DNA from 3 places in the Saccharothrix sp. CCNWYY140 genome. Region 1 is predicted to be linked to each of the others. Evidence: riboswitches for the same ligand, from Rfam matches in the RefSeq annotation. Region 1 holds a riboswitch; each other region holds the start of a gene.
The links. A riboswitch is a leader RNA that binds a small molecule or an ion and turns the genes downstream of it on or off. The one in region 1 is predicted to bind glycine.

Region 1 (10,037 bases):
GGGGACAGGTCCTCCGGGTCGGTCAGCAGGTCGTTCGGGTCGACCAGGAGCCGCTCGGTCCCGGTGGCGGTGTCGAACTCCCACAGGCCGTTCGCGCGACTCGTGGCCGCCGCGGTGCGCAGGAAGTACACGTGGCTGCCGTCGGGTGCGACGGTGAAGTTCCGCGGAGCGCCAAGGGTGAACCGCTGGGTGCGCGCTTGCTGGCGCGGGAAGGAGGTCTCGTTGCCCACTCCGACACCCTATTCCGGGCCGGGCGGCTAGTCTGCGGGCCATGCGTCTGGTGTGGCTCGCGGCGGCCCTCGTGGTGGCCGGTTGTTCGTCGCCCGACCGGTCGGACGACCGGTTCCTGCCGGACTCCACCAGTCCGCAGTCGGCGGCCGAGCTGGAGGCCAACGCCGGTGTCCGGCTGCCGTCGGGGACCGTGCTGCTCTCGGCGGCGCGCACGTCGCTCAGCGGCGGGCTGGAGAGCCGGGTGATGGCGCAGCTGCGGATGCCCGCCACCGCCGTGCCCCGGTTCCTCGCCGACAGCGGGTTCGGCGAGGCCGTGCCGGACCAGCGGACGGTCACCGACAAGGACTTCCCGGACAGCGGCACGTGGCACCCGGACAAGGCCGAGAAGGTCGCCGGGGTGACCGCGGGCAACCGCAAGGTCATGATCGACCTCGGCCACCCCGACGACGTGACCGTCTACGTGGTCACCTTTCAGCTCTAGGCGGCAAGGGGAAGAACCCGCTCGTCCGCTCGACGTACTCCCGGTAACCGGGCCGTCGCTGCACGATGTCCTTCTCCAGCAACGGTTTCCCGCTGCCCTTGGCCAGCAGCAACGTCATCACGACCGGGCTGACCACCAGCAGGAACCCCTCGGGCAGGGCGAACAGGAACAGGCCCCACCACACGCACGCGTCGCCGAAGTAGTTGGGGTGCCGGGTGTAGCGCCACAACCCCTGGTCCATCACCCGCCCCCGGTTCGCCGGATCAGCCTTGAACCGCGCCAACTGCCGGTCCCCCACCGCCTCGAACACGAACCCGACCGCCCACACCTTCTGCTGCGCGGGGATCGTCACGCCGGTCGCGCGCAGGCCCACGGGCGGGCTCGTGCCCAGGACGCGTTCGACGACGTCGGCGAGTCGACCGGCGGTGGTGACGACCACGGGCTCCTCCTCAAGGGGCTGGTGTCCGGACGTTCGCCGGCGACCCCTGTCTTGGTTCGGCGCTGAACCGCGGTCGTGACCGGGCCGTAATCGTCGGTGAGCGACCGACGCCACCGAGGAGGAGTTGAGTGTGATCCGACGAAACCGCATCGCCATCGCCGCAGCGGGTGGGATGGCGGCCGTGCTCGCGCTGGTCATGTGGAGTTCGAACGCCGCCGGTTTGCAGGGCACGAACGTCGCGCAGACCGAGCAGGTGGGCGCCGCCGCGCAAGCCGACTACGGGGACGTCCCACCGGCGCCTCCGGCCGAGGAGAACCCCGCCGAGACCCCCGCCGAGGTCGCCGCGGAGACGACCACCGAGGAGGCCCCGGCGGGCCAGGCCGCGCCCGCGCCGGCCGGCGTCACGCTGGTGGCCAAGAGCGTGCCGAAGATGGGCGACGTCGTGCAGGACGGCGACGGCCGCACGCTGTACCGGTTCGACAAGGACACGCCGAACCCGCCGAAGTCCAACTGCGAGGGCAAGTGCGCGGAGACCTGGCCGCCGCTGCTGGCCAACGGCGCGCCGAAGCTGGAGGGCGTCGACCCGGCGCTGGTCGGCACGGTCAAGCGGGCCGACGGGACCGAGCAGGTGACCCTGGCCGGCTGGGCGCTCTACACGTACTCCAAGGACGAGGCCCCGGGCCAGTGGAAGGGCCAGGGCGTGGGCGGCACGTGGTTCGTGGTGCAGCCCAACGGCAAGCGCAACGTGGAGTGCCTGCCGCCCGGCGTCCAGGCCCCCGCCGGTTCCTGAAGTCCACCCCTCGAAGAACAGGACCCCGGGCCTGGGGTTGGGCCGGGGGTCCTGTCGCGCGCGGAAACCCTTACAGGTTCGGGTAGAGCGGGTGCTTGGCGGCCAGCACCTCGACGCGCGAACGCAGCTCGGACAGGTCCGCCGAAGGCTGCAACGCGGTCGCGATGACGTCCGCCACCTCCGCGAAGTCCGCCGCGCCGAAGCCACGCGTGGCCAGGGCCGGGGTGCCGATGCGCAGGCCCGAGGTGACCATCGGCGGACGGGGGTCGTTCGGGACGGCGTTGCGGTTGACCGTGATGCCGACCTCGTGCAGGCGGTCCTCGGCCTGCTTGCCGTCCAGCTCCGAGTCCACCAGGTCCACCAGCACCAGGTGCACGTCCGTGCCGCCGGTCAGCACCTTCACGCCGGCCGCCGCCGCGTCGGGCTGGGACAGGCGCTCGGCGAGGATCTTCGCGCCCTCGACCGTGCGGCGCTGGCGGTCGGCGAACTCCGGGGACGCGGCGTGCTTGAACGCCACCGCCTTGCCCGCGATGACGTGCTCCAGCGGACCGCCCTGCTGGCCCGGGAACACCGCCGAGTTGATCTTCTTGGCGAGGTCGGCCTCGTTGGTCAGGATCACGCCGCCGCGCGGGCCGCCCAGGGTCTTGTGCGTGGTCGTGGTGACGACGTGCGCGTGCGGCACCGGGCTCGGGTGCAGGCCCGCCGCGACCAGGCCCGCGAAGTGGGCCATGTCCACCATCAGGTACGCGCCCACCGAGTCGGCGATCCGGCGGAACTCGGCGAAGTCCAGCTGCCGCGGGTAGGCCGACCAGCCGGCCACGATCAGCTTCGGCTTGTGCTCGGCGGCCAGCGCCTCGACCTCGGCCATGTCCACCCGACCGTCCACATCGGACACGTGGTAGGGCACGACGTTGTACAGCTTGCCGGAGAAGTTGATCCGCATGCCGTGGGTCAGGTGGCCGCCGTGCGCCAGGTCCAGGCCCAGGATCGTGTCACCGGGCTGGAGCAGCGCGAACATCGCGCACGCGTTGGCCTGCGCGCCCGAGTGCGGCTGCACGTTGGCGAACCCCGCGCCGAACAGCTCCTTGACCCGCGCGATGGCCAGCCGCTCGACCACGTCGACGTTCTCGCAGCCGCCGTAGTAGCGGCGGCCCGGGTAGCCCTCGGCGTACTTGTTGGTCAGCACCGAGCCCTGCGCCTCGAGCACCGACACCGGCGTGAAGTTCTCCGAGGCGATCATCTCCAGCGTGCCCTGCTGCCGGCGCAGCTCGGCGGCGACCGCCTCGGCCACCTCCGGGTCGAACTCCGCGAGGGAGGTGTTGAAGTGCTCGGACATGGTGGGGTTTCTCCCTACGAGTTGCGCTTGTAGAACGGCAGGGCGACGACCTCGACGGGCTCCTGCCTGCCCCGGACGTCGACGGACAGCTTGGTGCCGGGCTCGGCCTGCGCGGGCGGCACGTAGGCCATCGCCACGGAGTAGCCCAGCGTCGGCGACAGCGCGCCGCTGGTGACCTCGCCGATCGGGGCGCCCTCGGCGTCCAGCACGGCGTACCCGTGGCGCGGGGCGCGGCGGGACTCGGTCTTCAAGCCCACCAGCTTGGCCTCGACGCCCGCGCCGGCGACCTCGGCCAGCGGCTCGCGGCCGACGAAGTCGCCGGGCTTGTCCAGCTTGACCACGCGGCCCAGGTTGGCGTGGTAGGGCGTGCGGGAGGTGCTCAGCTCGTTGCCGTACAGCGGCATCCCGGCCTCCAGGCGCAGGGTGTCGCGGCAGCCCAGGCCGGCGGGCCGCAGGTCGTGCGGCTTGCCCGCGTCGAGGAGCGCCTGCCACACGTGCGGGGCGTCGGCCGGGTCCAGGAACAGCTCGAAGCCGTCCTCGCCGGTGTAGCCGGTGCGGGCCAGCAGCGCGGGCTTCCCGGCCACCTCGGTCGGGTAGGAGGCGTAGTACTTGACCGTGCCCAGGTCGGTCTCGGTGAGGCCTTCGAGGATGGCGACCGCGTTCGGCCCCTGCACGGCCAGCAGCGCGTAGTCGGTGGACTTGTCCTCGACGGTCGTGTCGAAGCCCTCGGCGCGCTCCTGGAGGGCGGCGAAGACCACCGCCGCGTTGGACGCGTTCGCCACGACCAGGTACTCCTGGTCACCCGTCCGGTACACGATCAGGTCGTCGATCACGCCGCCGTCGGCCTGGCAGATCATCGTGTAGCGGGCGCGGCCGACGCCGATCGCGCTCGCGTGGCCGACCAGCGCGAAGTCCAGCGCGGCGCCCGCCTGCGGGCCGGTCAGGACGATCTCGCCCATGTGGGTCAGGTCGAACAGGCCCGCCGACGTGCGCACGGCGTGGTGCTCGGCCAGCTCGCTGTCGTAGCGCAGCGGCATCCGCCAGCCCGCGAAGTCGGTGAACTGGGCGCCCAGCGCCTCGTGCTCGGCGTGCAGCGGCGTCCGGCGGGTTTCCACGGGGTCCTCCCTGGGGGCGGGCACGGCAGGGTCGCCGACCGGGTCGGTCGGCCTGCCGCTACGAAGGATGACACGGTCCATCGAGACTCCTCGTTCCGAGTGAGCCTCCCCCTCTGTCATGAGCCTGAGAGCTTCGCCGCGGTCCCGCACGTCGGCGGGTGCGCGGCTTGCACCGTGGGCGAGGCGCGGTGCGCCTGCTTTCCAGAGTTGCCTTCGTCGGGCGGTAGCTGTGCCTGAGAGATTCCGGGGAGGAGTTGCTCCTTCGGCGCCCCTGGGACGGGGACTCTCCCGCGCGACATCGACGGCCGTGTTCAGTTGGTACCGCCAGACGCTAGTTGTGCCTGGTAGGGCCAGTCAACACGGGCACGGTCAGAGCGCCCGCTCCAGGCGGACGCTCTCCACGACCTTGCGCTCGGCGTAGAAGGACACGAACGGGATCGTGCCCGCGAGCAGCACCAGGGCCGTGCCCTTGAGCGACCAGCGCGCCTTGAGCGCCAGGTCGACCGTGATGACGAGGTAGATCGCGTACAGGAAGCCGTGGACCGGGCCGACGACCTTCATCATCCCGTCGGCGTCGCCCACGTACTTGACCAGCATCGCGGCCACGAGCAGGAGCAGGCCCACACCGACCACGTAAGCCATGAACCGGAACCGGCCCAACGCACCGCTCATCGCCCTACCGACCGCCTTCGCTCTAGCGCTGGTCCCGCGCGTTCAGCTCCCGGAGGTAGCGGTTGTAGGCCGCCAGCTCGTCGTCCTCGTCGTCGTGCGCGGGTGTCCTGACGGGGTCCACGGTAACGACCGGCTCCGACGGCGCGGCCACCGGCTCCTGACGAGCGTCTTCGGCCTTGCGCTGAGCCGCGAGCCTGCGCATCCGCCACACCATGAAGGCGGGGAACAGGCCGAACAGGGGCCACTGGAAGACGTAGCCGAGGTTCTGGAACGTGCCACCGGCCTCGGAGAACCGCTCCCACTGCCAGTAGGCGAGACCGCAGCAGACCACCAGCGAGAGCAAGCACACAACGGCGATCGCCACACGTTGGGGGGTGATGAGACCGCTGCGCACGGCTCCAGGGTACTTCGAGCCACCGACGAGGCGGCGCTCAGCCGGAATGGGCTCCCCGCACAGGAGCCCGCCCTCCCGGTTCGCGCTGGTCCCGACCACGCCGCGCCCTCACCGCGCGACGCCCTTGCGCCGCGCCACGCTCGCGCGTGGCGCGCCCGACATCACGCAACGCCGTCCCGGCGCTGCCGCTGCAACCTGGCGACACACCAGGCCGCCGCACTGCCCCGACGCAGGTGCTGGAGCACCGTCATCGGTCCGAGCCGACGTCCCAGGTCGGCGGGCGTGAGCCCGGCGGCCCGGTAGTCGAGGGCCCGCTGGTCCAACGGGCTGATGCCCGCGTCCCACCACGCCTCCGCCTCGGACAGGTCGCCCACGAGCTGCCAGTAGCTCGCTGCCGCGGCGAGCAGGACCTCGGGCACCTCGGGCGCCCGCTTCCGCATCGCCGCGACGTAGGCCGGGTCCGCGGACTCGACCTTCACCAGGCCGCGCGGTCCGCCGTTCGCCCGCTGCACGGGGATGCCCGGCGCGGACGGCGGGGCCTCGGCCAGCCACTCGTCCTTGATCCGGTTCACCTCGCGCAGCTCGGCGTCGTCCGAGCGCTCGGCCGCCCACTGCCGCAGCAGCTCGTCGACTCCGGAGTCCTCGACCATTCTGCCTCCTCGTCGGTCGAAGATCAGCCAATGCAGCGCACCGTATTAGCGGGTACCGACAACCGCTAGACCCCGGTTTGTCGAAAACCCTGTTACCAGCACGTTATAGCCCTCATTCCACCCAGACGGTCCAACGGAGGAGACCGGCCATCACGGATGGTGAGCAGACCACGGGCACTACGTGAGGTGGACTAGTTGAACAGGCTCCGCACGAACGTGATGATCGACTCGGCGCCCTGGCGGAGCCACCCGAGGGCGGTCTTCACCGCCTCGGCGGACTGGTCGGGCTGGGTGATCAGGAGGAACAGCAGCAGCGCGACGGCCGCCAGCGTGACCACCTTCTTGACGTTCACTGGTGCCTCTCCGTCCGTTCACAGGTGCGCGGCGACGGGCCGCGTGCCCGCCGTGTTCGCCCACATGGTCCCTCATTCACCCGGACGATGAGCCCACAACGCGCCGCGATCCCACGACCGGGCGTCATGGAGGCCCACTGCCACGCCTGACCGGTGACCCACATCACCCGAACGGCCGATCAAGAGCCCCTCGGCACCCGCCGATGACCAGGGTGCGGGCCACTCGCCCCACACCCCCAGGCACGGACTACCGAGGTTCCGCACATCGTCGGCACATCCCCAGCACATCCTGAGCACATCACCCGCTTGCGCGACGCACGCACGGTGTGTCATTAGGCCGAGGTACGGCCGTCCCATTTTCCGGCACCACTCCCGGCGATTTGTCGCACCCTTTTCGCGTTAACCCACGACACCGGATCGTCGTAGTTCCGCAATATCGGCTTCACCCAGTCCGAGGGACCCCAGCACCTCGTCCGTGTGGCGCCCCGCCGAGGGCGGCGCGGCGGGCGTCCCGGCCGGCGTGCGGTCGAAGCGCGGCGCGGGTCCGGGCTGGGCCAAGCCCCCGACCTCGACGAACGTGCCCCGCGCGCGGTTGTGCGCGTGCCCCGGGGCCTCCTCGGGCGCCAGGACGGGCGCCAGGCACGCGTCGGTGCCCTCCGCCAGCGCCGCCCATTCGTCCCTCGTCCGGGTGGCCACCGCCGCGGCGATCCGCGCCCGCAGGGCGGGCCACTGGGCCGGGTCGTGCCGGCTCGGCACGTCGGACTCGGTCAACCCCAGCAACGCCAGCAGATCCGCGTAGAACTTCTCCTCCAGCGCGCCGACGCTGACAAACTTTCCATCCGCTGTGGCATAAACGTCGTAGAACGGCGCGCCGCCGTCGAGCAGGTTGGCGCCCCGCGGCCCGCTCCACGCCCCGGCGGCCTTCATGCCGTGCAGGAACGTCGTCAGCAGCGCCGCGCCGTCCACCATCGCCGCGTCCACCACCTGCCCGCGCCCGGACCGCTCCCGCTCGTACAGGGCCGCGAGGACGCCCAGCGCGAGCAGCAGCCCACCGCCGCCGAAGTCGCCGACGACGTTGAGCGGCACGGTCGGCGGCTGGTCGGCCCGCCCGATCGGCTCCAGCGCGCCCGCGAGGGCGATGTAGTTGATGTCGTGGCCCGCCCGGTCGGCCAGCGGCCCGTCCTGGCCCCAGCCGGTCATCCGGCCGTAGACCAACCGCTGGTTGCGCGCCAGGCACTGGGCCGGCCCGATGCCCAGCCGCTCGGTCACGCCCGGCCGGAAGCCCTCCACCAGGACGTCGGAGCGCTCCACCAGCTTGAGCACCACCTCGGCGCCCTCCGGCCGCCGGATGTCCACGCCGATGGACCGCCGCCCGCGCCCGAGCACGTCGCCGGGCACCCCCGGCCCGCCGGACACCCGGTCCACGCGGACGACGTCCGCGCCCAGGTCCGCGAGCACCATGCAGCCGAACGGCGCGGGCGCGAGCCCGGCCAGCTCGACGACCTTCAACCCCGCCAGCGGCCCGCCCACTAGAGCGACCTCGCGATGATTTCCTTCATGATCTCGTTCGTCCCGCCGTAGATCTTCTGCACGCGGGCGTCCGCCCAGGCGCGGGCGATGGGGTACTCGGTCATGTACCCGTACCCGCCGAACAGCTGCACGCACTCGTCCACGACCCGGCACAGCCGCTCGGTGGACCACCACTTGGCCATCGCCGCGGTGGGCACGTCGAGCTCGCCCGCGAGGTGCGCCTCGATGCACTGGTCCACGAACGCCCTGGTCACGCGGGCCTCGGTGGCGCACTCGGCGAGCGTGAACCGGGTGTTCTGGAACTTGATCAGCTCCCGGCCGAACGCCGTGCGGTCCTTGACGTAGTCCACGGTCAGGTCCACGGCGGCCTCGATGCCCGCGATGGACGCCACGGCGATGATCAGCCGTTCCTGCGGCAGCTGCTGCATGAGCTGGATGAAGCCCTGCCCCTCGGAGCTGCCGAGCAGGTTGGCGGCGGGCACGCGGACGTCGTCGAAGAACAGCTCGGCGGTGTCCTGGCCCTTCAGCCCGATCTTGTCCAGCACCCGGCCGCGCCGGAACCCGGTCGCCTCGGCGGTCTCCACCACGAGCAGGGAGATACCGGTCGCGCCCTGGCCGGGGTCGGTCTTGGCGACCACGATGACCAGGTCGCACTGGGCGCCGTTGGTGATGAAGGTCTTCGAGCCGCTGATGACGTACTCGTCGCCGCGCCGGGGGGCCCGCGTCTTGATGTTCTGGAGGTCCGACCCGCCGCCGGGCTCGGTCATCGCGATGGCGCCCACGGACTCACCGCTGGCGAGCTTGGGCAGCCAGCGGTGCTTCTGCTCCTCGGTGCCGTAGGAGTTGATGTAGTGGGCCACGATGCCGCTGTGCACGCTGTTGCCCCACGCGCTGTCCCCGACCCGGGCCTGCTCCTCCAGCAGCACGGCCTCGTGCGCGAAGGTGCCGCCGCCACCGCCGTACTCCTCCGGGATGGACAGGCACAGCAGGCCCAGTTCGCCCGCCTTGGTCCAGAACTCCCGGTCCACGTGCTTCTGCGCGGCCCAGCGCTCGTGGTTCGGGACCGATTCCTTCTCGAAGAACGTCCTGGCGAGCCGGCGGAGCTGGTCCAGGTCGTCCGTCATCCACGGTGAACGGCGAGTAGGCATGCCTCGACGGTCCCACCGCGGGCGGCCACCCGCCATGACCGCCGCACCCACAGTCACCGCAAGATCGTGAGCGCAAATGTCACAGCCCGTGCGCGACACTGCGGGCATGAAGCTCCGCAGGCTGTCCCCGCGGGACTGGGCCACCTGGCGCGACTTGCGGCTCACCGCGCTGGCCAGCGACCCGCAGGCGTTCGGCTCGACCCTGTCCCGGGAGCGGGACTACGACGAGGACCGGTGGCGCGAGCTGCTGCACCCGAAGTGGGGTGTGAAAGTGGTGGCCGAAGCGCCGGATCCGGTGGGACTCGTCGCGGGCGTGCCCCACGAGGACCACGACGATGTGCTCTACCTGTACTCCATGTGGGTGAAACCGTCGTTCCGGAAGAGGGGTGTCGGCGAGGCCCTCGTCCGGGACGTGGTGGCCTGGGCGCGGGAGCACGGGTGGCGGCGGGTGCAGCTGCGGGTGTTCCGCGGCAACCTCGCCGCGCGCCGGCTCTACGAGCGGCTCGGGTTCTCCCGCGTCGGCTCCCCGGACGGCTCCTCGGACGGCTCCGGCGGCGAGGTGATGCAGCTGGCCGTGAGCTAATAAGTCACTCCGCGCGGTCATGGGCTTGGGCGTCCGCGCTGCCTACCGTGGGAGCATGAGCGAAGCCTTGATCTTCGACGCGGTGCGCACACCGCGTGGCAGGGGAAAGCGCGGTTCGCTGCACAGCGTCAAGCCGATCACCCTGGCCTCCGGGGTGCTCGACGCGCTGGCGCGGCGCAACGACCTGGACACGTCGGCGGTCGACGACGTCGTGCTGGGGGTCGTGTCGCCGGTCGGTGAGCAGGGCTCGGACATCGCCCGGACCGCCGTGCTGGCGGCCGGGTGGGACCTGCGGCCCGCGGGTGTGCAGCTCAA
Region 2 (10,037 bases), on a different contig from region 1:
CACCAGTGCCAGCGACGGGTCGGTCACCACCAGCGCCACCGCGATGCCCACCACGGTCAGCACGCTGATCACGAACGTGGTCAGCCCGGTCTGGAGGAAGCTCGACAGCGCGTCGACGTCCGTGGTCATCCTGGTCATGATCCGGCCGGCCATCTCGCGCTCGTAGTAGTCCAGCCCCAGCCGTTGGAGGTGCGCGTAGCTGCGCACCCGCAGCAGGTACAGCAGCCGCTCGCCGACCCGGGACGTGACCACCGCGCCCGCCGCCGACGACAGCCACCCCAGCCCGACCAGGACCAGCCCGATCCCGGCCGCGAGCCACAGCCGCCCGGCGTCCTGCCCGAGCACGCCCTGGTCCACGCCCAGCCGGACCAGGTTGGGCAGCAGGATCGCCAGCGCCGAGTCGACCGTCAGCAGCCCGCCCACGCCGAGCATCGCCCACCGCACCGGCCGCAGCAGGGTCCGCAGCCGGAACCCGGGATCGGGGGCGCGTGGGTCCTCGCCGTGCAGCTCCGGTGTCTCCGTGGCGGGCGGCAGCGCGTGCACCCGTTCCATCAGCTCCGGTGTCGGCGGTGTGCCGCCGAGCAGCGCCGACGTGCTCCGGCCACCGCGCGTCCCCTTGGGGACAGCCGCCCCGGAGGTCCGGTTCACCGCTCGCACGACCAGCTCGTCCTCGTCCTCCTCCGACGACGGCCACAGCTCCGGTGTCACGCCGTCCGGACCGGGCTCGAGCGCCGCGTCCGCCCGCGGGTCGACCTGCTCGATCGCCTCCCCGGGACCGGCCAGCAGCTCCCGGTACAGCGCGCACCGCTCGTGCAGCTCGGCGTGCGTGCCCACGTCGACCACCCCGCCGGCGTCCAGCACCGCGATCCGGTCGGCCAGCGCCAGCGACGACCGCCGGTGCGCGATCACGATCGTCGTCCGCGAGGCCGTGACCTGCGCCAACGTGTGGTGGATCGCCGCCTCCGTAGCCGCGTCCACCGCCGAGGTCGCGTCGTCGAGCACCAACACCCGCGGATCGGACAGCAACGCCCGCGCCAGCGCCACGCGCTGCCGCTGCCCGCCGGACAGCGTCAGGCCGCGCTCGCCCACCACAGTGTCGTACCCGTTCGGCAGCGCCGAGATGAACTCGTGCGCCTCGGCCGCCCGCGCCGCCGCCTCGACCTGCTCGTCGGACGCGTCCGGCAGCCCGTAGGCGATGTTGGCCCGCACGGTGTCGGAGAACAGGAACGCCTCCTCGAACACCACCCCGACCGCCCGCCGCAGCGACTCCAGCCGCACCTGCCGGACGTCGACCCCACCGACCCGGATCGCGCCCTCGTGCACGTCGTAGAACCGGGGCAGCAGCAGCGACACCGTCGACTTGCCCGACCCCGCCGTGCCCACCACGGCCAGCGTCTCGCCCGGCGCGACCTTCAGCGACACCTCGGACAGCACCGGCTCGCTGCGCGTGTACCCGAACGTCACCTCGTCCAGCTCCACCGACACCGGCCCGTCCGGCACCTCGGCGGACCCGTCCACCACGTCCGGCTGCGAGTCGATCAGCTCGTACACCCGCTCCACGCCCGCGCGGGCCAGCTGGGCGGTCACCATCAGGCTGGACAGCAGCCGGGTCGGCCCGACCAGGTTGGCCACGTAGGTCGCGAACGCCAGGAACGTGCCCAACGACACGTCGCCGCGCAGCGCCAGCCACCCGCCCAGCGCCAGCACCGCCACCTGCCCGACGAACGGCAGCGCCGTCAGCGTCGCGGTCGGCTTGGACGTGAGCCGCGCGGCCCGCATCCGCTCCGCGAACAGCACCCCGGCCCGTTCCTCCAGCCGGGCGACCTCGCGCTCCTCCTGCCCGAAGCCCTTCACCACCCGCACGCCGGTGACGGTCTCCTCGACGTGCTGCGCCACGTCCGCCGCCCGCTGCTGCGCCGACCACGTGGCCGGGAACAGCGTGAGCCGGCTGCGCCCCGCGACCAGCGCGACCGCCGGCACCACCACCAGCGCGATCACCGTGAGCAGCGGCGACAGCCAGAACATCGCCACCAGCGCCGCCACCGCGAACACGACCGTGCCGAACGCCAGCGGTGTCATCGACAGCAGGCTGTTGACCAGCTGGAGGTCGGTGATCGACCGGGACACCACCTGCCCGGTGCGCAACGCGTCCTGCTTCGGCCCGTCCAGCCGCTGCACGGCGTGGAACACCGCCTGCCGCAGGTCGTGCTGCACGTCCACGGCCAGCCGCCCGCCCAGGAACCGCCGCACGAACGCCGTGCCGAACGTGAGCAGCTCCAGGCCGACCAGGAGCGCGGCCAACCAGCCCAGGCGGGCCGTCTGGCCGGCCATCGCGTCGTCCACCGCGACCTTGATCAGCAGCGGGCCGACCGCCTGGAGACCCACCCCGACGACGGCGGCCAGCACCGACCACACCACGAGCGCCCGGTGTTTCCAGCAGGCGGTGGCGAGGCGTCTGATCCAGCCCTGGGTCTCGTTCACGAAACCAACACTAGGTCGGACCACGCGAGGCCGCGTCGGCCTGTCGCGCCGCGTTTCCCGCCGATCACGTTCTTCGATCGGCGGGAAACGCGGCGCGATGGGCCGACTTTCAGGCGGCCGAGCCGACCCGACGGAGTCGGGTCAATTCAACACAGCCATAAGCCCGATCAAGATCACTGGATCAGGTGATGTCCTTGCGCTGCGTAGCCGCCCAGCCGCCGAGGAAGAAGATCGCCGTCCACGCGAGGAAGATCAACCCGCTCAGCCACCAGTCGAACGCGCCCAGCGCGCCCGCGAACGCCCGCATCACGTCCACCAGGTCCTCGGGCACCACGCCGGCCGTCGACAGGAACAGCGACGACGCCACCGAGCCGGTCAGGCCGTTGACCGCGCCGTTGGGCAGGAAGCCGATCACCTCCGGCACGCCCTGGATGCTCAGTACCAGCTGGATGCCGTTCTCGATGACCAGCATGTACAGCAGCAGCACCACCGTCGTGCCGACCACGCTGGTCAGCAGCGCGCCGACGCCCACGCCGAACATCGTCATCAGGATCGACGACAGCACGCCCACCCCGGCCAGTGCGAGCCACCCGCCCGCGTCCGGCAGCGTGTTCGCGTCCGAGGTGAGCGCGATGCCGATGCTCACCGACGCCACGATCGCGACGCCGTAGATGGCGCCCCACAGGACGTAGACCACCAGCTTGGCGCTCAGCGCCGACACCCGGTTGGGCGAGGTCAGGAACGTCGTGGTGATCGTCTTGCGGTTGATCTCGTTCGCGATCGCCAGCCCGCCGAAGATCATCGGGAAGATGGTGGCCACGTTGATGCTCCGGGCCATCCCGAACAGCGACACCTTCCACTGCGACGGGTCGATGCCGATGATCTCGGTCAACTGCTCCGCGTCGGAGGAGTTGATGGTGTCCATGAGGCCCTTGCCGATGAGCCCCGTGGCCAGCGCCCAGCCCAGGGCGATCAGCACGGTCGGGATCATCAGGCCCCACCACAGGCCCGTGGTGGTCGTCTTGCGGAACTCCGACTTGATCAGGTTGCCCAGCATCACGCACCGCCCCCGAGTCCGCCCTGCCCCTGGCCCTGCTGGTAGGGGTTCTGCTGCTGGTACGGGTTCGGTTGCTGCGGGTAGCCCGGCGGGGGTGTCGGCGGTTGCTGGTAGCCCGGCGGGAGCTGGGGTTGCTGCTGGTAGCCCTGCGGCTGCTGCTCGTAACCCTGCTGCTGGTAGCCCTGCGGCGGGGTCTGGTAGCCCTGCGGCGGCGCGTAGTAGCCGCTGCCCTGCGGTCCCGCGTACTGGTTGGGGCCGGAGGCCGCGTACTGGCCGTTGGTCAGCCGGAAGAACAGCTGCTCCAGGTCGGCCTTCTCCTCCTGGATGCCGTAGATCGACACGCCCGCCTTCAGCGCGAGGTCGGCGACCTGCTTGCTCTCCACGCCGGTCACCGCGATCCGGCCGTCCGGCAGCTGCTCCAGGGTCGTCACGCCGTCCGCGTGCAACGCCGCGACCAGCGCGCCCGTGTCCGACGGCTGGACCAGCACGCGGCTCTGCTGCGAGTCGCGCAGGTTGGCCAGCGGCCCGTAGTACATGGTCTGGCCGCGGGAGATGATCACCACCTGGTCGACGGTCTGCTCGACCTCGGCCAGCAGGTGGCTGGAGATCAGGACGGTCCGCCCGCTGCGCGCGAAGGACTGGAGGAACGACCGCAGCCACGCGATGCCCTCCGGGTCCAGGCCGTTCGCGGGCTCGTCGAGCACCAGCACCTGCGGGTCGCCGAGCAGCGCGGTGGCCAGCGCCAGCCGCTGCTTCATGCCCAGCGAGAAGCCGCCCGCCTTGCGGTCGGCCGCCTGCCCGAGCCCGACCAGGCCCAGGACCTGGTCGGCGCGCTGGTCCGGCACGCCGATCGCCGACGCGTACACCCGCAGGTGGTTGCGGGCGGTGCGCTTGGGGTGGAAGCCCTGCGCCTCCAGCACCGCGCCCACGACCCGCGCGGGGTTGCCGAGCTGGTGGAACGGCCGGCCGTTGATCAGGCCGTGGCCCGCGGTCGGCGTCACCAGGCCGAGCAACATCCGCAGCGTCGTCGTCTTGCCCGCGCCGTTCGGTCCGAGGAAGCCGGTCACGGACCCCGGTTCCACCGTGAAGCTGAGATTCTGCACCGCTGCGACCGGACCGAACTGCTTGGTCAAGCCCTGCACCACGATGCGGCCACTGCCGTCGTGCACGCGTCCCTCCTGGATAGCGCCTGTGCGCGCCATCCTGCCTTAGGAAGGTCAATCCGGGAGCGCATGTCGTGGTTTCGACACCACGACCGGGATCTCGGTGGTCGGTTCGCTGTCCAGGCGGCCGGTGTCGTGCCGGAAGGGATTGCGCAGCGGACGCCGGCGCTCGCGGTGCGGCAGACCCTCCCCGATCAGGTGCTGGTGGGCCATCGCCCACACCTGGCAGGGCCACTTCCGGTGCCGCAGCACACCCGGGCAGGCGCGGCAGCGGCCGTCGGGATCGGGCTGGTGCACGGTCAGCAGCAGGCGCCAGCAGTCGGCCAGCCGGTTGATCTCGGCGCGCGCGAGCGGCACCAGCGCCTCGGCGGCGCCCCGTTCGACGACCTCGTCCAACTGGGCCAACCGGCGCAGCACCGCGGCGCGCAGTGTCTCGTCCACCTCGTTCACATCCTGTCGGCGGCCTGGTCCAGCAGGCGGTGCAGCCTGCGGGTCTGGGTGACCGAGAGCACAGCCGACTCGCCCGGCGGCGCGACCAGCAAGACCCGGTCGTCCTCGACCAGCACGGTCATCGAGCGGTCCCGCCCGAAGGGGTCGTGGCAGTCGATCCAGCCCTGTGGTTCAGCCATGTGCGCTCCGATCGGAGGTGTGGCGTGGCGGTGGCGGGGTTCTGCTCTGACCATCGGCCGACCGGGCGTCGTGACTTACCTGTTACCCGCGGAATTCACTCGATCGCTTGAGGGAGGACACAGAACGTGTCCTGTTGGGTCAAGAATTGTGCGCAGATGGCTGGGGTGGCTGGGCACGGGCTGCCGGCGCCCGCTAAGATTGGCTTGCGCGACCCGCTCCCAGTGACCCCCAGGCTGGTTGAGCGGGTCGCGTTTTTAGCGCTCACATGCGAGAAGGGGCGCCCACCCGGTGGTGGACGCCCCTCCTTCGTGGAAGCCGCTCAGACCTCGAACGGCGTGTAAGCCAGGTCGTGTGCTGCGGCGACCGGCTCGTTGGTGAGCTGGCCGTCGTGCACGTTCAGGCCCAGGGCCAGGGACTTGTCCGCCCGCAGGGCCGCCTGCCAACCCTTGTCGGCCAGCGCCACGGCGTAGGGCAGGGTCACGTTGGTCAGCGCGTACGTCGAGGTCCGCGGCACCGCGCCCGGCATGTTCGCCACGCAGTAGAACACCGACTCGTGCACCTGGTAGGTCGGGTCGGCGTGGGTGGTGGGCCGCGAGTCGGCGAAGCAGCCGCCCTGGTCGATCGCGATGTCCACCAGCACCGAACCCGGCTTCATCTGCGCCACCAGGTCGTTGGACACCAGCTTCGGGGCCTTCGCACCCGGCACCAGCACCGCGCCGATGACCAGGTCGGCCTCGCGCACGGCCTGCTCCACCGAGTACCGGTTGGACGTGACGGTGCGCAGCTGCCCCCGGTAGAGGGCGTCGATGTGCCGCAGCCGGTCCACGTTGGTGTCGAGGATCTCCACGTCCGCGCCCATGCCCACCGCGATGGTCGCCGCGTTCAGACCGGCCACGCCGCCGCCGATGACGACCACGCGCGCCGGGTGCACGCCGGGCACGCCACCGGGCAGCACGCCCCGGCCGCCGGACGGCTTCATCAGCGAGAACGCGCCCACCTGCGGCGCCAGCCGGCCCGCCACCTCCGACATCGGCGCGAGCAGCGGCAGCGCGCCGTTGGCGGTCTGCACGGTCTCGTACGCGATCGCGGTCGTGCCGGACGCGATCAGCGCCTCGGTCAACGGCCGGTCGGCGGCCAGGTGCAGGTAGGTGAACAGGGTCTGGCCCCGGCGCAGCAGCGGGTACTCCCGCGCGATCGGCTCCTTGACCTTGAGCACCAGGTCGCCCTCGGCCCACACGTCCTCGGCGGTGGCCAGGACCTTCGCGCCGGCCGCGAGGTACTCCTCGTCGGTGATGGCGGACCCGAGGCCCGCACCCGCCTCGACGAACACGTCGTGGCCGCGCAGGGTGAGCTCGTGGGCGCCGGCGGGGGTCAGCGCGACGCGGTACTCGTGGTTCTTGATCTCGCGGGGTACTGAGATCCGCACGGTGGGCTCCTCACAGGCGTTGTTACGCCCAAGGTCCGGTACTCCGGATCCACTGTCATCGTGCTGGCAGCACCAACCGGCAGGGGTCCGATTGTGTCGAGCGCACAACTCTGGACGCGCGTTGACACCGCGGTGACGGGGACTTAGCGTGCTCGGCGACCGCCCAACTGAACATCGGCCGGGGTGCCCGCACGACGGGCACCGGAACCCGAGCGGGAGAGTCCCCGGCACGTCCGGGGCGCCGAAGGAGCAAGTACCCCGCACACTCTCAGGCAACGAGAACCGCTCGGGCGAGGCGACTCTGGAAAGCGTGCTTCACGGCGCGCACCCACGGTGCAAGCCGCAGCGACGCGGCGAAGCTCTCAGGTCCCAGGACAGAGTGGGGATCTGACCCGACCGTGGCCTCAGGAGCGCTGAAGATGACCTTTCCGGAGAACCTGCTCTACACCGCCGAGCACGAGTGGGTGGACTGGGCGCCGGGTACCCAGGACCCCGTGGCGATCGGCATCACCTCCTACGCGGCGGAGTCACTCGGTGACATCGTGTTCGTGCAGCTGCCGACCGTCGGCGAGCACGTGAAGTCCGGCGAGGTGTGCGGCGAGCTGGAGTCCACCAAGTCCGTGAGCGACCTGTACGCGCCGGTCAGCGGCGAGGTGGTGGAGGTCAACGAGGCCGCCGCCGACGACCCGTCGCTGATCAACAACGACCCGTACGGCGCCGGCTGGCTGTTCAAGGTGCGCGTCGAGGACGCGACGGGCCTGCTGACCGCCGGCAAGTACGCGGAACTGACCGGGGACTGACCCGCCGTGGCGATCAGCGTCTTCGACCTGTTCTCCGTCGGCATCGGGCCGTCCAGCTCCCACACGGTCGGCCCGATGCGCGCGGCCACGATGTTCGTCGCGCGCCTGGGGCACCGGCTGACGTCCGTGGACCGGGTGCACGCCCAGCTGTTCGGCTCGCTGGGCGCGACCGGTCACGGTCACGGCAGCCCCAAGGCCGTGCTGCTGGGGTTGGAGGGCCACAAGCCCGAGGAGGTCGACCCGGTCGAGGCCGAGGGGCGGGTGGCGGCGATCCGCGCCACGAAGCGGCTGCTGCTCGGCGGGGTCCGGGACATCGCGTTCGACGAGGACACCGACCTGGTGATGCACCGGCGCAAGTCCCTGCCGCTGCACCCCAACGGGATGAGCTTCACGGCGTACTCGGGCGGCGAGGTGCTGGACGAGGCCGTGTACTACTCGGTCGGCGGCGGTTTCGTCGTCGACGAGAACGCCTCAGGCACCGACCGCATCAAGGCCGACGAGACGGAGCTGGCCCACCCGTTCAAGACCGGTGACGAGCTGCTGGCGCGGACCCGGGAGACCGGCCTGTCCATCTCCGAGGTCATGCTGGCCAACGAGCTGTCGTGGCGCACGGAGGCGGAGGTCCGTTCGGGCCTGCTGCACATCTGGGGCGTCATGCAGGAGTGCGTCGAGCGGGGCTGCACGGAGACCGGTGTGCTGCCGGGCGGCCTGAAGGTCCGGCGGCGGGCGGCGGAGATGCGGCAGCGCATGGCCGCCGAGCACTACGCCACCGACCCGTTGCGGGTGATGGACTGGGTGACCCTGTTCGCCCTGGCGGTGAACGAGGAGAACGCGGCCGGCGGCCGGGTGGTGACCGCGCCGACCAACGGCGCGGCCGGCATCGTCCCGGCGGTCCTGCACTACTACACCCGGTTCGTGCCCGGCGCGTCCGACGACGGCGTGGTGCGGTTCTTGTTGACGGCGGGCGCGGTGGGCGTGCTGTTCAAGGAGAACGCGTCCATCTCGGGCGCGGAGGTCGGCTGCCAGGGCGAGGTCGGCTCGGCGTGCTCGATGGCGGCGGGCGGCCTGGCCGAGGTGCTGGGCGGGACGCCGGAGCAGGTGGAGAACGCGGCCGAGATCGCGATGGAGCACAACCTGGGCCTGACCTGCGACCCGATCGGCGGCCTGGTGCAGATCCCGTGCATCGAGCGCAACGCGCTGGCGTCGATCAAGGCCATCACCGCGGCCCGGATGGCGCTGCGGGGTGACGGATCGCACTTCGTGTCGTTGGACAAGGTCATCAAGACCATGCGGGAGACCGGCAAGGACATGAAGGTCAAGTACAAGGAGACCGCGCGCGGCGGTCTGGCGGTGAACGTCATCGAGTGCTGACATCCGGGCCCCGACCAGTGACGGGCTCCACCTCGGTAACGCGGGTGGAGCCCGTTCGCGCGTCTGTCCGGCCAACTCCCGTGATTCGCCTGAACGGACACACGACCACCCGCCGGGATTCGGCCGGCACCTGCGCGTCGCCGGACCGAGTGTGCCGTAATAGCTGACCACGTCAGGCTTGCTCGGGCTCCTGTTGTCGGCCTATGGCGTGGTGCCGTCACGGCGTTCGACCGAACGACCAGTGGCGTGCTCGGCGGACGCTTGACGCCTCCGCCACCCCGGGCTCGTGCGGCCCGGGGTGGCGGTTCAGCGTCGGTTCGGGATCTGGAAGACGCCGACGCCCTCCAGCAGGCCGCCTATCTCGTGGGCGGCCTCCAGCGGGGACAGGCGGGCGTAGCCGGCCAGGTCCCAGAACTCCGGGTTCTGGCCCGGTGCGCCCACCGAACGCTCGGCGTCCGGGCGCTCGATGCCCAGGGCCACGCACACCGCCACCGCCACCTCGCGCGGGTCGGCGAAGAGGGCCAGTTCGGCGAAGACCCGGCCCGGCGACGCGCCCAGGGCGAAGCGGCGCCGGGCTGCCGAGATCAGGGACTCCATGCCCTCCACTGTGCCACGCCAGGTCGCCACCAGCAGGTCACGAGCACAGCACGTCCACGAAGACGGTCCTGTCCTGGTTCAGGTTCGAGATCCGCACCGACACCGTCCCCGGGCCGCTGAGGTGCTGGTTCTGCACGTCCACGCGTTCCACATGGCAGCCCGGCTGGTGGTCGACGGTGATCCTGTGGACGCCCGTCTCCACGGCCTCCACGTGCGCCTCGTGGAACACGTACAGGTCGGGCGCGTAGTACGACCACTTGGTGTTCGACGCGCCGTTGGTGTCGGTCCACGTGATCTTCTTGCCGTCCAGCGGGCCGACGGTGTCCCAGCGGTTGAAGCGGGTGTCGATCTCGACGATGACCTTGTCGCCGACCTTGAAGTTGTCGGTCTTGCTGTGCGCGGGGATGAAGCCGTGGCGGTTGCCGCCCGTGCTGCCGCAGTCCACGACGGCGAGGCCGTTGGCGACGCCGAACTGCGCGCAGCCGAGCAGGAAGTCCTCGACCGTGGTGACC
Region 3 (10,037 bases), on a different contig from region 1:
CCCAGGTAGAGCCGTTTCCGCATCGTGATCGGCATTTTTTGCGCGGTTGCGCACAAGGCCCGCTTGGCGGGTAGCGTCGAAGGGGTACGTGGGGGATCCTCGTGGTAGCGGGGACGCCAGGATTTCAGCGCGCTGAGGGAGGCGAGACCCGATGAGCGAGATGCGCGTCGTGGGCGTGCGGGTGGAACTGCCCGCCAACCAGCCGATCCTGCTGCTGCGCGAAACCGAGGGCGAGCGCTACCTGCCGATCTGGATCGGCTCGGTGGAGGCGACCGCGATCGCGCTGGAACAGCAGGGCGTCCGGCCCGCGCGGCCGTTGACGCACGACCTGCTCAAGGACGTCATCGGCGCCCTGGGCAGGCAGCTGGAGCAGGTGCGGATCACGGACCTCCAGGAAGGCACGTACTTCGCGGAACTGGTCTTCGACGGCGACGTGCGGGTGTCGGCGCGGCCGAGCGACTCGGTGGCGCTGGCGCTGCGGATCGGCGTGCCGATCCACGCGGAGGAGTCCGTGCTCGCCGAGGCCGGCCTGATCATCCCGGACGAGCAGGAGGACGAGGTCGAGAAGTTCCGCGAGTTCCTCGACTCCGTGTCGCCGGAGGACTTCCGCGGGGCGGACACCTGATCTCGTCGTCAACGCGCCTAGGCCCGGTCGGCTCGCTGCCGCGGGCCTGTTCGCTTTAGAGCGCCGGTAAGCCGCTGTCGGGCGCTCTGGTGAGCTGCTGGCGGGCTGAGCCGCGCTGGTGAGTCCCGAGGTGCCGGGTTGTGCCGGTGAGTCCCGTGGTGGTGTCGTCAGGCTTGGCCTCCGGCCCCCGTCTCCATCCTCGCACCGGGCACCGACAGTCCGAGCGGGAGTGCGTCGGGAAGCGTGGACGGGAAGTGTGTGCGTGGAACGCGGCGGATCGGTGTCGGAGGACCCACGAGAGGCCGGCGTCCCGCCGCGAGTCGGAGCAGGCCCCTCGTTGGCGTGTGCGGTGCGTTGTGGATCAACCCCGCGTGCCACCCCCCGGTGTCACACCTCCGGATTACACAACGTCAGCACCTGTCCGCTAAACGATCACTAAACGTCACCCGAATGGCTTACGACGCCCGGCTCTCTCAACCTCAACTTGACGTTGAGGCACGACACGCTCAGCGCGTCGCGTTGACCTGCCCCCTAGGCGGTCTTACCGTCGAACTCAGGTGAATTGCCACGGTGTGATTCGAGCACCGCGGCGGCTTCACGTTGGTCGCCGGCCGTCGTGGCCGGACCGAGGGGAGGCAGGCGTGGTCGAGGAAGCGCCCATCCGGGCCGGAACCGGCGAACAGGGTGAGCTGTTCCCGGACTCCTCGCTGCCGGACGAACTCGTCGGGTACCGCGGCCCGGCCGCGTGCCAGATCGCGGGCATCACCTACCGCCAGCTCGACTACTGGGCTCGCACCGGACTGGTCAACCCGACGATAAGGAGTGCCCACGGCTCCGGTAGCCAACGGCTCTACTCGTTCAAGGACATCCTGGTCCTCAAGGTCGTCAAGCGGCTGCTGGACACCGGGGTCAGCCTCCAGAACATCCGCGTCGCGGTCGACCACCTGCGCAGGCGCGGTGTCCAGGACCTCGCCCGCATCACGCTGTTCAGCGACGGCACCACGGTCTACGAGTGCACCTCGCCCGAGGAGGTCGTGGACCTGCTGCAAGGCGGCCAGGGCGTGTTCGGCATCGCGGTCAGCGGCGCCATGCGGGAGATCAGCGGCACGATCCACGAGTTCCCGGCCGAACGCGCCGACGGGCTCGCGGTCGACGAGGCGCCCAACGACGAGCTGTCCCGGCGCAGGCGCACCCGCGCGATCGGCTGAGCCCGGCGTCCACGGCACGAGCGGCTGTTACCCGCCATGACGACGACGTAAACCTGTGAGATCCGCGTCGCGTCCGTGACGGGAGACGTTCACCTGCCGGGTACGATTCGCGCGTAGTCGCTTTATCCCGTGCGGGAGAGTCCGAGCCAGTCTCGGCGCCGAAGGAGCAAATCCTCCCCGGAACCTCTCAGGCGCAAGGACCGCACGGGTGAGACGCCTCTGGAAAGCGGGTCGAGCACCACAGACCCCGCCGACGGTGCAAGCCCGGTCGTCAGACACCGGGTGAAGCTCTCAGGCGCCCGTACGGGCAGAAGACAGAGGGGGAGGGCAACGGCAGAAGTGTTTCCCCAGAAGGAAGCAGCCCAGCCCGCGAAAGGCGCCTTTTATGACGCAGGACCGCATCCCCCTCGCCGCCCTTGAGCACGGCACCCCCTTCGCCGACCGGCACGTCGGCCCGCGGCCGGCCGAGCTGGCCCGCATCCTGGACGTCATCGGCGTCGGCTCGCTGGAAGAGCTGGCGCAGCGCGCCGTGCCGGAGTCGATCCGGGAGCGCGAACTGGTGCTGGACCTGCCCGCGCCCGCCACCGAGACCGAGGCGCTGGCCGAGCTGCGCGCCCTGGCCGCCCGCAACAAGCCGCTCACCCAGATGATCGGCATGGGCTACTACGGCACCCACACCCCGCCGGTGATCCGCCGCAACGTCCTGGAGAGCCCCGCCTGGTACACGGCCTACACGCCCTACCAGCCCGAGATCTCCCAGGGCCGCCTCGAAGCCCTGCTGAACTTCCAGACGATGGTCGGCGACCTGACCGGCCTGCCGCTGGCCAACGCGTCCATGCTGGACGAGTCCACCGCCGCCGCCGAGGCGATGACCCTGGTCCGCCGCGCGGGTCGCAGCAAGTCCACCAAGTTCGTCGTGGACGCCGACACGCTGCCGCAGACGCTGGCCGTCATCGAGACCCGCGCCGAGCCGCTGGGCATCGAGGTCGTCACCGCCGACCTGTCGCAGGGCCTGGAAGGGCTGGGCCTGGGCGGCGACTTCTTCGGCGTGCTGCTGTCCTACCCTGGCGCGTCCGGTGTCGTGCGCGACTACGCCGCGCTGGTCGAGGAGATCCACGCGGCCGGCGCGCAGGCCGTGTTCGCCGCCGACCTGCTGGCCCTGACGCTGCTGCGCCCGCCGGGCGAGATCGGCGCGGACGTCGTCGTCGGCACCACCCAGCGCTTCGGCGTGCCGATCGGCTTCGGCGGGCCCCACGCCGGGTACATGGCCGTCCGCCAGGGCCTGGAGCGGCAGCTGCCCGGCCGCCTGGTCGGCGTGTCCGTGGACGCGGACGGCAACCTGGCCTACCGCCTCGCCCTCCAGACCCGCGAGCAGCACATCCGCCGCGAGAAGGCGACCAGCAACATCTGCACCGCGCAGGTCCTGCTGGCCGTGATGGCGTCGATGTACGCGGTCTACCACGGCCCCGAGGGCCTGCGCGGGATCGCGACCCGCACCCACCGCCTGGCCACCGTGCTCGCGGCGGGCCTGTGCGAGAACGGCGTCGAGGTCGTGCACGGCGAGTTCTTCGACACCGTCCAAGCCCGCGTCGAGGGCCGCGCCGCCGAGGTCGTCGCCACCGCGCGCGACCTGGGCGTGAACCTGTGGCGGGTGGACGCCGACACCGTGTCGATCGCGTGCGACGAGACCACCACCCGGGACGACCTGGAGAAGGTCTGGAAGGCGTTCGGCGTGACCGTCACCGACGTGGACGGCCTGGACGTCGACACCGCCGACGCGATCCCCGCCGACCTGCGCCGCACCAGCGACTACCTGACCCACCCGGTGTTCCACCAGCACCGCTCCGAGACCGCGATGCTGCGCTACCTGCGCAAGCTGTCGGACAAGGACGTGGCGCTGGACCGCAGCATGATCCCGCTGGGCTCGTGCACGATGAAGCTCAACGCCACCGCCGAGATGGAGCCGGTGACCTGGCCGGAGTTCGCGAACCTGCACCCGTTCGCGCCCGTCGAGGACGCCGAGGGCCTGCTGTCGCTGGTGGCGGACCTGGAGCACTGGCTGGCCGAGGTGACCGGCTACGACGCCGTGTCCATCCAGCCCAACGCGGGCAGCCAGGGCGAGTTCGCCGGTCTGCTGGCGATCCGCGCCTACCACCGCGCGCAGGGCCACGCCGAGCGCGACGTCTGCCTGATCCCGTCCTCGGCCCACGGCACCAACGCCGCTTCGGCCGTCATGGCCGGGATGCGGGTCGTGGTCGTGAAGTGCGACGAGCAGGGCAACATCGACATGGACCACCTGCGGTCCACGGTCGACGAGCACCGCGACGACCTCGCCGCCATCATGATCACCTACCCGTCCACGCACGGCGTGTACGAGGACACCGTGCGCGAGGTGTGCGCGCTGGTGCACGACGCCGGCGGCCAGGTGTACGTGGACGGCGCGAACCTCAACGCCCTGATCGGCCTGGCGCAGTACGGCAAGTTCGGTTCGGACGTCTCGCACCTGAACCTGCACAAGACGTTCTGCATCCCGCACGGCGGCGGCGGCCCCGGCGTCGGCCCGATCGGCGTGCGCTCGCACCTGGCCCCGTTCCTGCCCAACCACCCGCTCCAGCCCACGGCCGGCCCGGCCACGGGCGTGGGCCCGATCAGCGCCGCGCCGTGGGGTTCGGCGTCGATCCTGCCGATCTCGTGGGCGTACGTGCGCATGATGGGCGCCGACGGCCTGCGCCGCGCGACCCTCACGGCGGTGGCGGCGGCGAACTACGTGGCCCGCCGGCTGGACGAGCACTTCCCGGTCCTGTACACCGGCGAGGGCGGTTTCGTGGCCCACGAGTGCATCCTCGACCTGCGCCCGATCACGAAGGCGACCGGCGTGACCGTCGACGACGTGGCCAAGCGCCTGGCGGACTACGGCATCCACGCGCCGACCATGTCGTTCCCCGTCGCCGGCACCCTCATGGTCGAGCCGACGGAGAGCGAGGACCTGGCGGAGATCGACCGGTTCATCGACGCGATGATCGCGATCAAGGCCGAGATCGACCGCGTGGGCGCCGGCGAGTGGCCCGCCGACGACAACCCCCTCCGCAACGCCCCGCACACGGCGGCCAGCGTGACGACGGGCGAGTGGAACCACCCGTACACCCGCGAGGTGGCCGTCTTCCCGGCGGGCGTCGGCGCACCCAAGATCTGGCCCCCGGTCCGCCGCATCGACGGCGCCAAGGGCGACCGCAACCTGGTCTGCTCCTGCCCGCCCCTGTCGGCCTACAACAGCTGACGCTCGCGACGACCGACGGCCCCGTGTCCACCAGACGCGGGGCCGTCGCCGTTCACGCCAGTTCGTAGTCGAACTCGTACACCCCCGGCTCGCCCATCCGCCAGGTGATCGTCCCGGACCCGGTCAGCCCCGCCAGCCCACCCGACGCCGACACCACGGTGAACGTCCCCCGCGCCACCCCGTCGCGGAAGCCGCCGCTGTGCTCCAGCACGAACGTCCCGGATCGGCCGCCCAGGGTGCCCGTCACCACCTCGTACCCCACGGAGCGGCACGACGAGTCGTCCGGGTAGTCCATGAGGAAGCGTTGCTCACCCGTCCCCTCCAGGTCGCCGGTGTAGGCCGCGGTCATCGAGCCCGTGGTCTGCTTCGGGCCGGTGACCTCGTCGTAGCGCTTGCCGTCCCACGTGCGTTCGTCCCAGCTCTTCATCTCGGCGTTGCCGTTCGCGGTGCTCATGAGGACGACTCTGCCGCCCAAACCTGACAACTCCTGTCAGGAACGAAGGCAGAATGAAGACCATGCGCGCCGGACGCCTGCTCTCCCTCCTCCTGCTCCTCCAGTCCCGGGGCCGGATGACCGCGCAGGAGCTGGCCGACGAGCTGGAGGTCTCCGTCCGCACGGTCTACCGGGATGTCGAAGCCCTCAGCGCCGCGGGTGTGCCGGTCTACGCCGACCGCGGACCTGCGGGCGGCTACCAGCTCCTCGACGGCTACCGCACCCGTCTCACCGGACTGACCGGCGCGGAGGTGGAGTCGTTGTTCCTCGCCGGGATGCCGGGACCGGCGGCCGAACTCGGGTTGGGCACGGTGGTGGCGGCGGCTCAGCTCAAGGTGTTGGCCGCCTTGCCGCCGGAACTCAGGTCGCGGGCCGGGCGGATCAGGGAGAGGTTCCACCTCGATGCCGGTGGGTGGTTTCGGCAGGCCGAGGACATGCCGTTCCTCGCCGGTATCGCGGACGCGGTGTGGAACCCGAAGCGTCTGAGACTCCGCTATCGCCGGTGGGGCAACGAAGTCGTGGAGCGGACGGTGGGGCCGTTGGGGCTCGTGCTCAAAGCGGGGCTCTGGTACCTGGTGGCGGAGTCCGACGGCGAGCCCCGCACCTATCGGGTCGCACGCGTCGAAGCCCTCGAACCGACCGACGAAGGCTTTGACCGACCCGAGGACTTCGACCTCGCCGCCTTCTGGGCCGAGTGGTCGCGGAAGTTCGAGGAGCGGATGTACCCGGAGCGGGTCACGGTCAGGGTCACCGAACAAGGGCTGCGGTCAGCGCGCATCCTGCTCAGCCTGGCCGCAGCCAAAGCGCTCGAAGGCGTTGAGCCCCAAGGCGAGTGGACCACGGTGGAGATCCCCACCGAATCCCTCGACCACGCCCTGGTCGACCTCCTCCGCCTCGGCCCCGAAGCGGAGGTCGTCGCACCCCCGGAACTGCGCGAACGCGTCAAGGCCCGGCTGGACGCGACCGTCCGGCTCTACCGCGAGTCCGACAGCAGCTGACCCAGCGCCGCGTCCACCCCGCGCCCGTCCTCGACCACGGACAGCGTCCCGCCGGTCGAGCGCGCGATCTCCGACAGCGGCTGGCGTTCCGGGTCCGCGCCGATCGCGATGATCGACACCGCCACCTCGCGGCCCTCCTGCTTCGCCGCCGCCAGTTCGGTCTTCAGCTGCGCCAACGTCAGGCCGCCGTCGTTGGGGCTGTCGGTCAGCACGATGATCCGGTTCTTCTTGCCCGCCTGGAACTCGGCGACCGCCTGCTTGTACAGCGCGGCGAGGCTGGAGTACAGGTACGTGGCGTTCTGCGGCTTGAGCCCCGCGACCCCGTCCAGCAGCTGCTGCTTCTGCGCCACCACCGGGCCGGGCGCGACGAGCTGCCGGTACGGCCTGTCGCCGGCCAACCCGCTGGAGAACTCCCACAGCCCCAGCGACCCCGACACCGACCGGTTGATCTGCCCGGTCAACGCGGTCCGCACCCACTCGATGCGCGAGCGGCCGTCGCCGCCGGGTTCGCCCATCGACTTGGACGAGTCGACCAGCACGGTCACCACCTGGCCGTTGTCGGCGGTGGCCCACGCGGCCGAGATCTGCTGGGTGGTGTTGGCGTCGGCGGGGACGAGCTTGTCGGTCATGGTCGGCCAGCGCAGGCCCGGCGACGGCTTGGGGCGCTCGGTGGTCGCGTCCACCCGCAGGCCCGCCGTGGCCAGCAGCTTCTGCTGGTCGGGTTCCAGCAGGAACTCGCGGAACGCCTGCGCGGCGCGCACCTGGGCCTCGCCGACCCAGTCGCCGGCCAGCGGCACGAACGGGAAGTCCGCCACCGGGGACGGCCCGCCCGCCGCCACCCCGTACAGCGGCTGCAACGGCGCCGTGCCGCTGTCCTTGCCGGTGTTGTGCCGGTACAGGTCCACCTCGAACACCGGCACCGCCGCGAAGCCCGCCGCGTTCACCTCGGGCTTGTCGGCCATCAGCGACAGCGCCTCCCACGTGGTCGCGGGCGTCTGCGCGGGCTTGGACGCGGTCAGCTTGCCCAGGGTGGCCTTCACCGGGTCCAGCGCGAGCATGTCGGTGGTGACCGGTCCCTTGCCGTCCGGGGACGCGCCGGCCAGTGCGGACTGGATGGCCATCGCGGTCGCGGCGTTGGTGGTCGGGTCGGGCATGGCGACCTTGAAGTCGCCCCACTCGGGCTTGCCGAACCGCTGCCAGCCGCCCGGCGCGGAGGTCACGTCGGGCAGGTCGGTCCACCGGAACCCGGCACCGGACTGCACGGCCGAGGCCGCGTCCTGGGGCAGCGCGAGCAGCACCGGGCTGGCCGCGATGGACTGCGGCTGCGCGCCGATCAGCGCCCGGTTCTGCGCGCCCAGCCGGTTGGCCCACAGCGTCGAGTCGGTGACCCAGGCGTGCGGCTTGGCGTTGAGCTTGCCCTCGTCCCAGCCCTGGGTGAGGCCTTCGAGGACCAGTTCGGAGTCGATCGCCTGCACCTCGGGGCGGATGCAGTGGTCGTAGACGACCGGGCGCTGCCGTGCCCACGCCTGCGCGACCTCGCGGACGGCCTCGGCGACGCTGGGCGTGGCGGCCACGCGCAGCACGGCGTCACCTTCGCGGCAGTCACCGGCGACGGCGGCGGCGCGGCGGTCGACGATCCCGGCGACCCACGTCCACGCGAAGTACCCGAGGAGCAGCAGCACGACCACGCCGACGATGGCGACCGGCCACTTGGCGATCCCGCGCCGCACCTTCGTCCGCAGCGCGCGGTGTCGAGACATCGTCTTTCCCTCTCGAACGTCCCACTTCCGGTATGGCGAATCCCGACCGGCGTCACGCTAACAGGTGAAGTCTGCGGAACGGGTGAAGTGACGTGGAGTTATGACGCCGTTACGGCGGCGTCGAGGAAGGCCTCCGTGAGCCCGATGAGGGCGGTCCGCAGCGGCGCCGCCGCCTCGACGAACGCGCTCTGCCGCCGGACGTACTCCGCCCGGCCCTCCGCGGTCTCCACCGGGATCGGCTCGTAGCCCAGTTCGCCCAGGTCGTACGGGCTGGCGCGCATGTCCAGCTCACGGACCTGGAGGGCGAGGTCGAAGCAGTCGGCCATCAGGTCCGACGGGGTCGCCGGGTCGAGCTTGTAGCTCCACTTGAACAGGTCCATCGAGACGTGGAGGCAGCCCGGCTGCTCCAAGACGACCTGCTGCTCCCTCGTGGGCTGCACCACGTTGAGCGGGCGCGCTTCGGGCGTGAAGAACCGGAAGGCGTCGAAGTGGCTGCACTGGATCTTGTGCGTTTCGACCACCCGATCGGTGCCTTCGCCACCCAGCCGCAGCGGCCACGCCTCGTGCCGCACCTGGTCGGCCCGGTAGACCATCGCCCATTCGTGGAGGCCGAAGCAGCCCAGGCGCGGCGGGCGGGACGCGGTGGCGGTGAGGAGCCGGTGCGTGAACTCGATGGTCGACCGCCGCTCGCGAGCGAACGCCTCGACGTCGAGGGTCACCCCTTCGGGGGTCGCCTTGTAGAGCGGCCATCGCAGGTAGTGACGAGCGGCGTCGCCTTCGAGCACGACCCCGGGACCGGGGTGCCAGCGCTCCAGGCGGGACGGCCGGTGCGAGTAGTACGAGAACAGGAAGTCCAGTACGGGGTGCTTCTCACCCTTGGCCTTGCGCTCGTGGTGCGGTCCCGTCCACGCGCGAACGCGGGCCGCGTGCGCATCACGGCGCGCGGTCCACTCGGCTTCGGACAGGACGACCCCCACGCCCCTATCGTATTTCGCCCCTGACGAGCGCTTGACCGAGGTCTGTGCGCAGGGAGACGACCTTGCGCCCGTCCCGGCTGCTCACGGCCAGCCCGGCGGCCCGCAGCACGGCCAGGTGCTGGGACGCCGCGCCCACCGTGATCCCCAGCCGGGCAGCCAACTCCGACACCGTCGAGGGCCGGTCCAGCTCGTGCAGCAGCCGCGCGCGGGTCGGGCCGACCAGGCGGGCGAGGGCGTCGCGGGGAGGTGCCTCCTCGCGGTCCCACAGCGCCCCGAACCCGTGCGCCGGGTAGCACAGGGCGAGTCGAACCGGGCTGTCCCGCAGGTAGACGTCCGGCCAGGTGAACGCCGAGGGCACCAGCACCAGGTCCCGCTCCCCGGCCACCACCCGCCGTCCCCCCACCTGCACCCCGTCCGGGTGCGGGGCCACGTCAGGGTGCAGCTCGGCCAACACGGTCGGCGTGCCCTGGTCGACGAGCCGCCGCGCCCGGCGCTCGATGTCGCCTTGCAGCACGCCTTCCAGCCGGGGCCAGACCGGGGCGATGACCGCGTCGTGCACCTGGCGGAGCCGGTCGAGGACCGCGGTCAGCGCGGCGGTGTGGTCGTCCAGCAGCGGGCGCAGGCGCGGGTCGTCCGGCAGCGCGGCGGCGACCCGGGCGGGCTGGGCGACGCGGGGCAGGAAGTGCAGCTCGGTGTCCA

Region 2: it holds a riboswitch for glycine, as region 1 does, so the genes downstream of both, gcvH (glycine cleavage system protein GcvH) here and gcvT (glycine cleavage system aminomethyltransferase GcvT) in region 1, are expected to answer to the same signal.
Region 3: it holds a riboswitch for glycine, as region 1 does, so the genes downstream of both, gcvP (aminomethyl-transferring glycine dehydrogenase) here and gcvT (glycine cleavage system aminomethyltransferase GcvT) in region 1, are expected to answer to the same signal.

What each region holds. Positions count from the first base shown of each region.
Region 1 covers NZ_JBBEGC010000041.1:3,123-13,159, reverse strand. The annotation lists gene WBN91_RS19635 (S9 family peptidase) at 1-230, opposite strand, end outside; gene WBN91_RS19630 (hypothetical protein) at 272-712, shown strand; partial or broken gene WBN91_RS19625 (DUF1295 domain-containing protein) at 696-1,040, opposite strand; gene WBN91_RS19620 (hypothetical protein) at 1,282-1,941, shown strand; gene glyA (serine hydroxymethyltransferase) at 2,012-3,277, opposite strand; gene gcvT (glycine cleavage system aminomethyltransferase GcvT) at 3,292-4,473, opposite strand; glycine riboswitch at 4,499-4,602, opposite strand; glycine riboswitch at 4,604-4,693, opposite strand; gene WBN91_RS19605 (DUF3817 domain-containing protein) at 4,762-5,064, opposite strand; gene WBN91_RS19600 (hypothetical protein) at 5,087-5,458, opposite strand; gene WBN91_RS19595 (helix-turn-helix transcriptional regulator) at 5,620-6,108, opposite strand; gene WBN91_RS19590 (hypothetical protein) at 6,300-6,461, opposite strand; gene WBN91_RS19585 (CaiB/BaiF CoA transferase family protein) at 6,861-7,991, opposite strand; gene WBN91_RS19580 (acyl-CoA dehydrogenase family protein) at 7,991-9,139, opposite strand; gene WBN91_RS19575 (GNAT family N-acetyltransferase) at 9,246-9,722, shown strand; gene WBN91_RS19570 (acetyl-CoA C-acetyltransferase) at 9,778-10,037, shown strand, end outside.
Region 2 covers NZ_JBBEGC010000010.1:111,256-121,292, forward strand. The annotation lists gene WBN91_RS08650 (ABC transporter ATP-binding protein) at 1-2,481, opposite strand, end outside; gene WBN91_RS08655 (hypothetical protein) at 2,663-3,538, opposite strand; gene WBN91_RS08660 (ABC transporter ATP-binding protein) at 3,538-4,707, opposite strand; gene WBN91_RS08665 (hypothetical protein) at 4,756-5,142, opposite strand; gene WBN91_RS08670 (hypothetical protein) at 5,148-5,330, opposite strand; gene ald (alanine dehydrogenase) at 5,651-6,757, opposite strand; glycine riboswitch at 6,961-7,052, shown strand; gene gcvH (glycine cleavage system protein GcvH) at 7,177-7,557, shown strand; gene WBN91_RS08685 (L-serine ammonia-lyase) at 7,564-8,928, shown strand; gene WBN91_RS08690 (hypothetical protein) at 9,235-9,525, opposite strand; gene WBN91_RS08695 (hypothetical protein) at 9,563-10,037, opposite strand, start outside.
Region 3 covers NZ_JBBEGC010000118.1:1,669-11,705, reverse strand. The annotation lists gene ftsR (transcriptional regulator FtsR) at 1-9, shown strand, start outside; gene WBN91_RS32255 (bifunctional nuclease family protein) at 152-625, shown strand; gene WBN91_RS32250 (MerR family transcriptional regulator) at 1,267-1,833, shown strand; glycine riboswitch at 1,956-2,046, shown strand; gene gcvP (aminomethyl-transferring glycine dehydrogenase) at 2,219-5,110, shown strand; gene WBN91_RS32240 (DUF3224 domain-containing protein) at 5,163-5,564, opposite strand; gene WBN91_RS32235 (helix-turn-helix transcriptional regulator) at 5,627-6,601, shown strand; gene WBN91_RS32230 (substrate-binding domain-containing protein) at 6,577-8,361, opposite strand; gene WBN91_RS32225 (3-methyladenine DNA glycosylase) at 8,460-9,338, opposite strand; gene WBN91_RS32220 (ArsR/SmtB family transcription factor) at 9,343-10,037, opposite strand, start outside.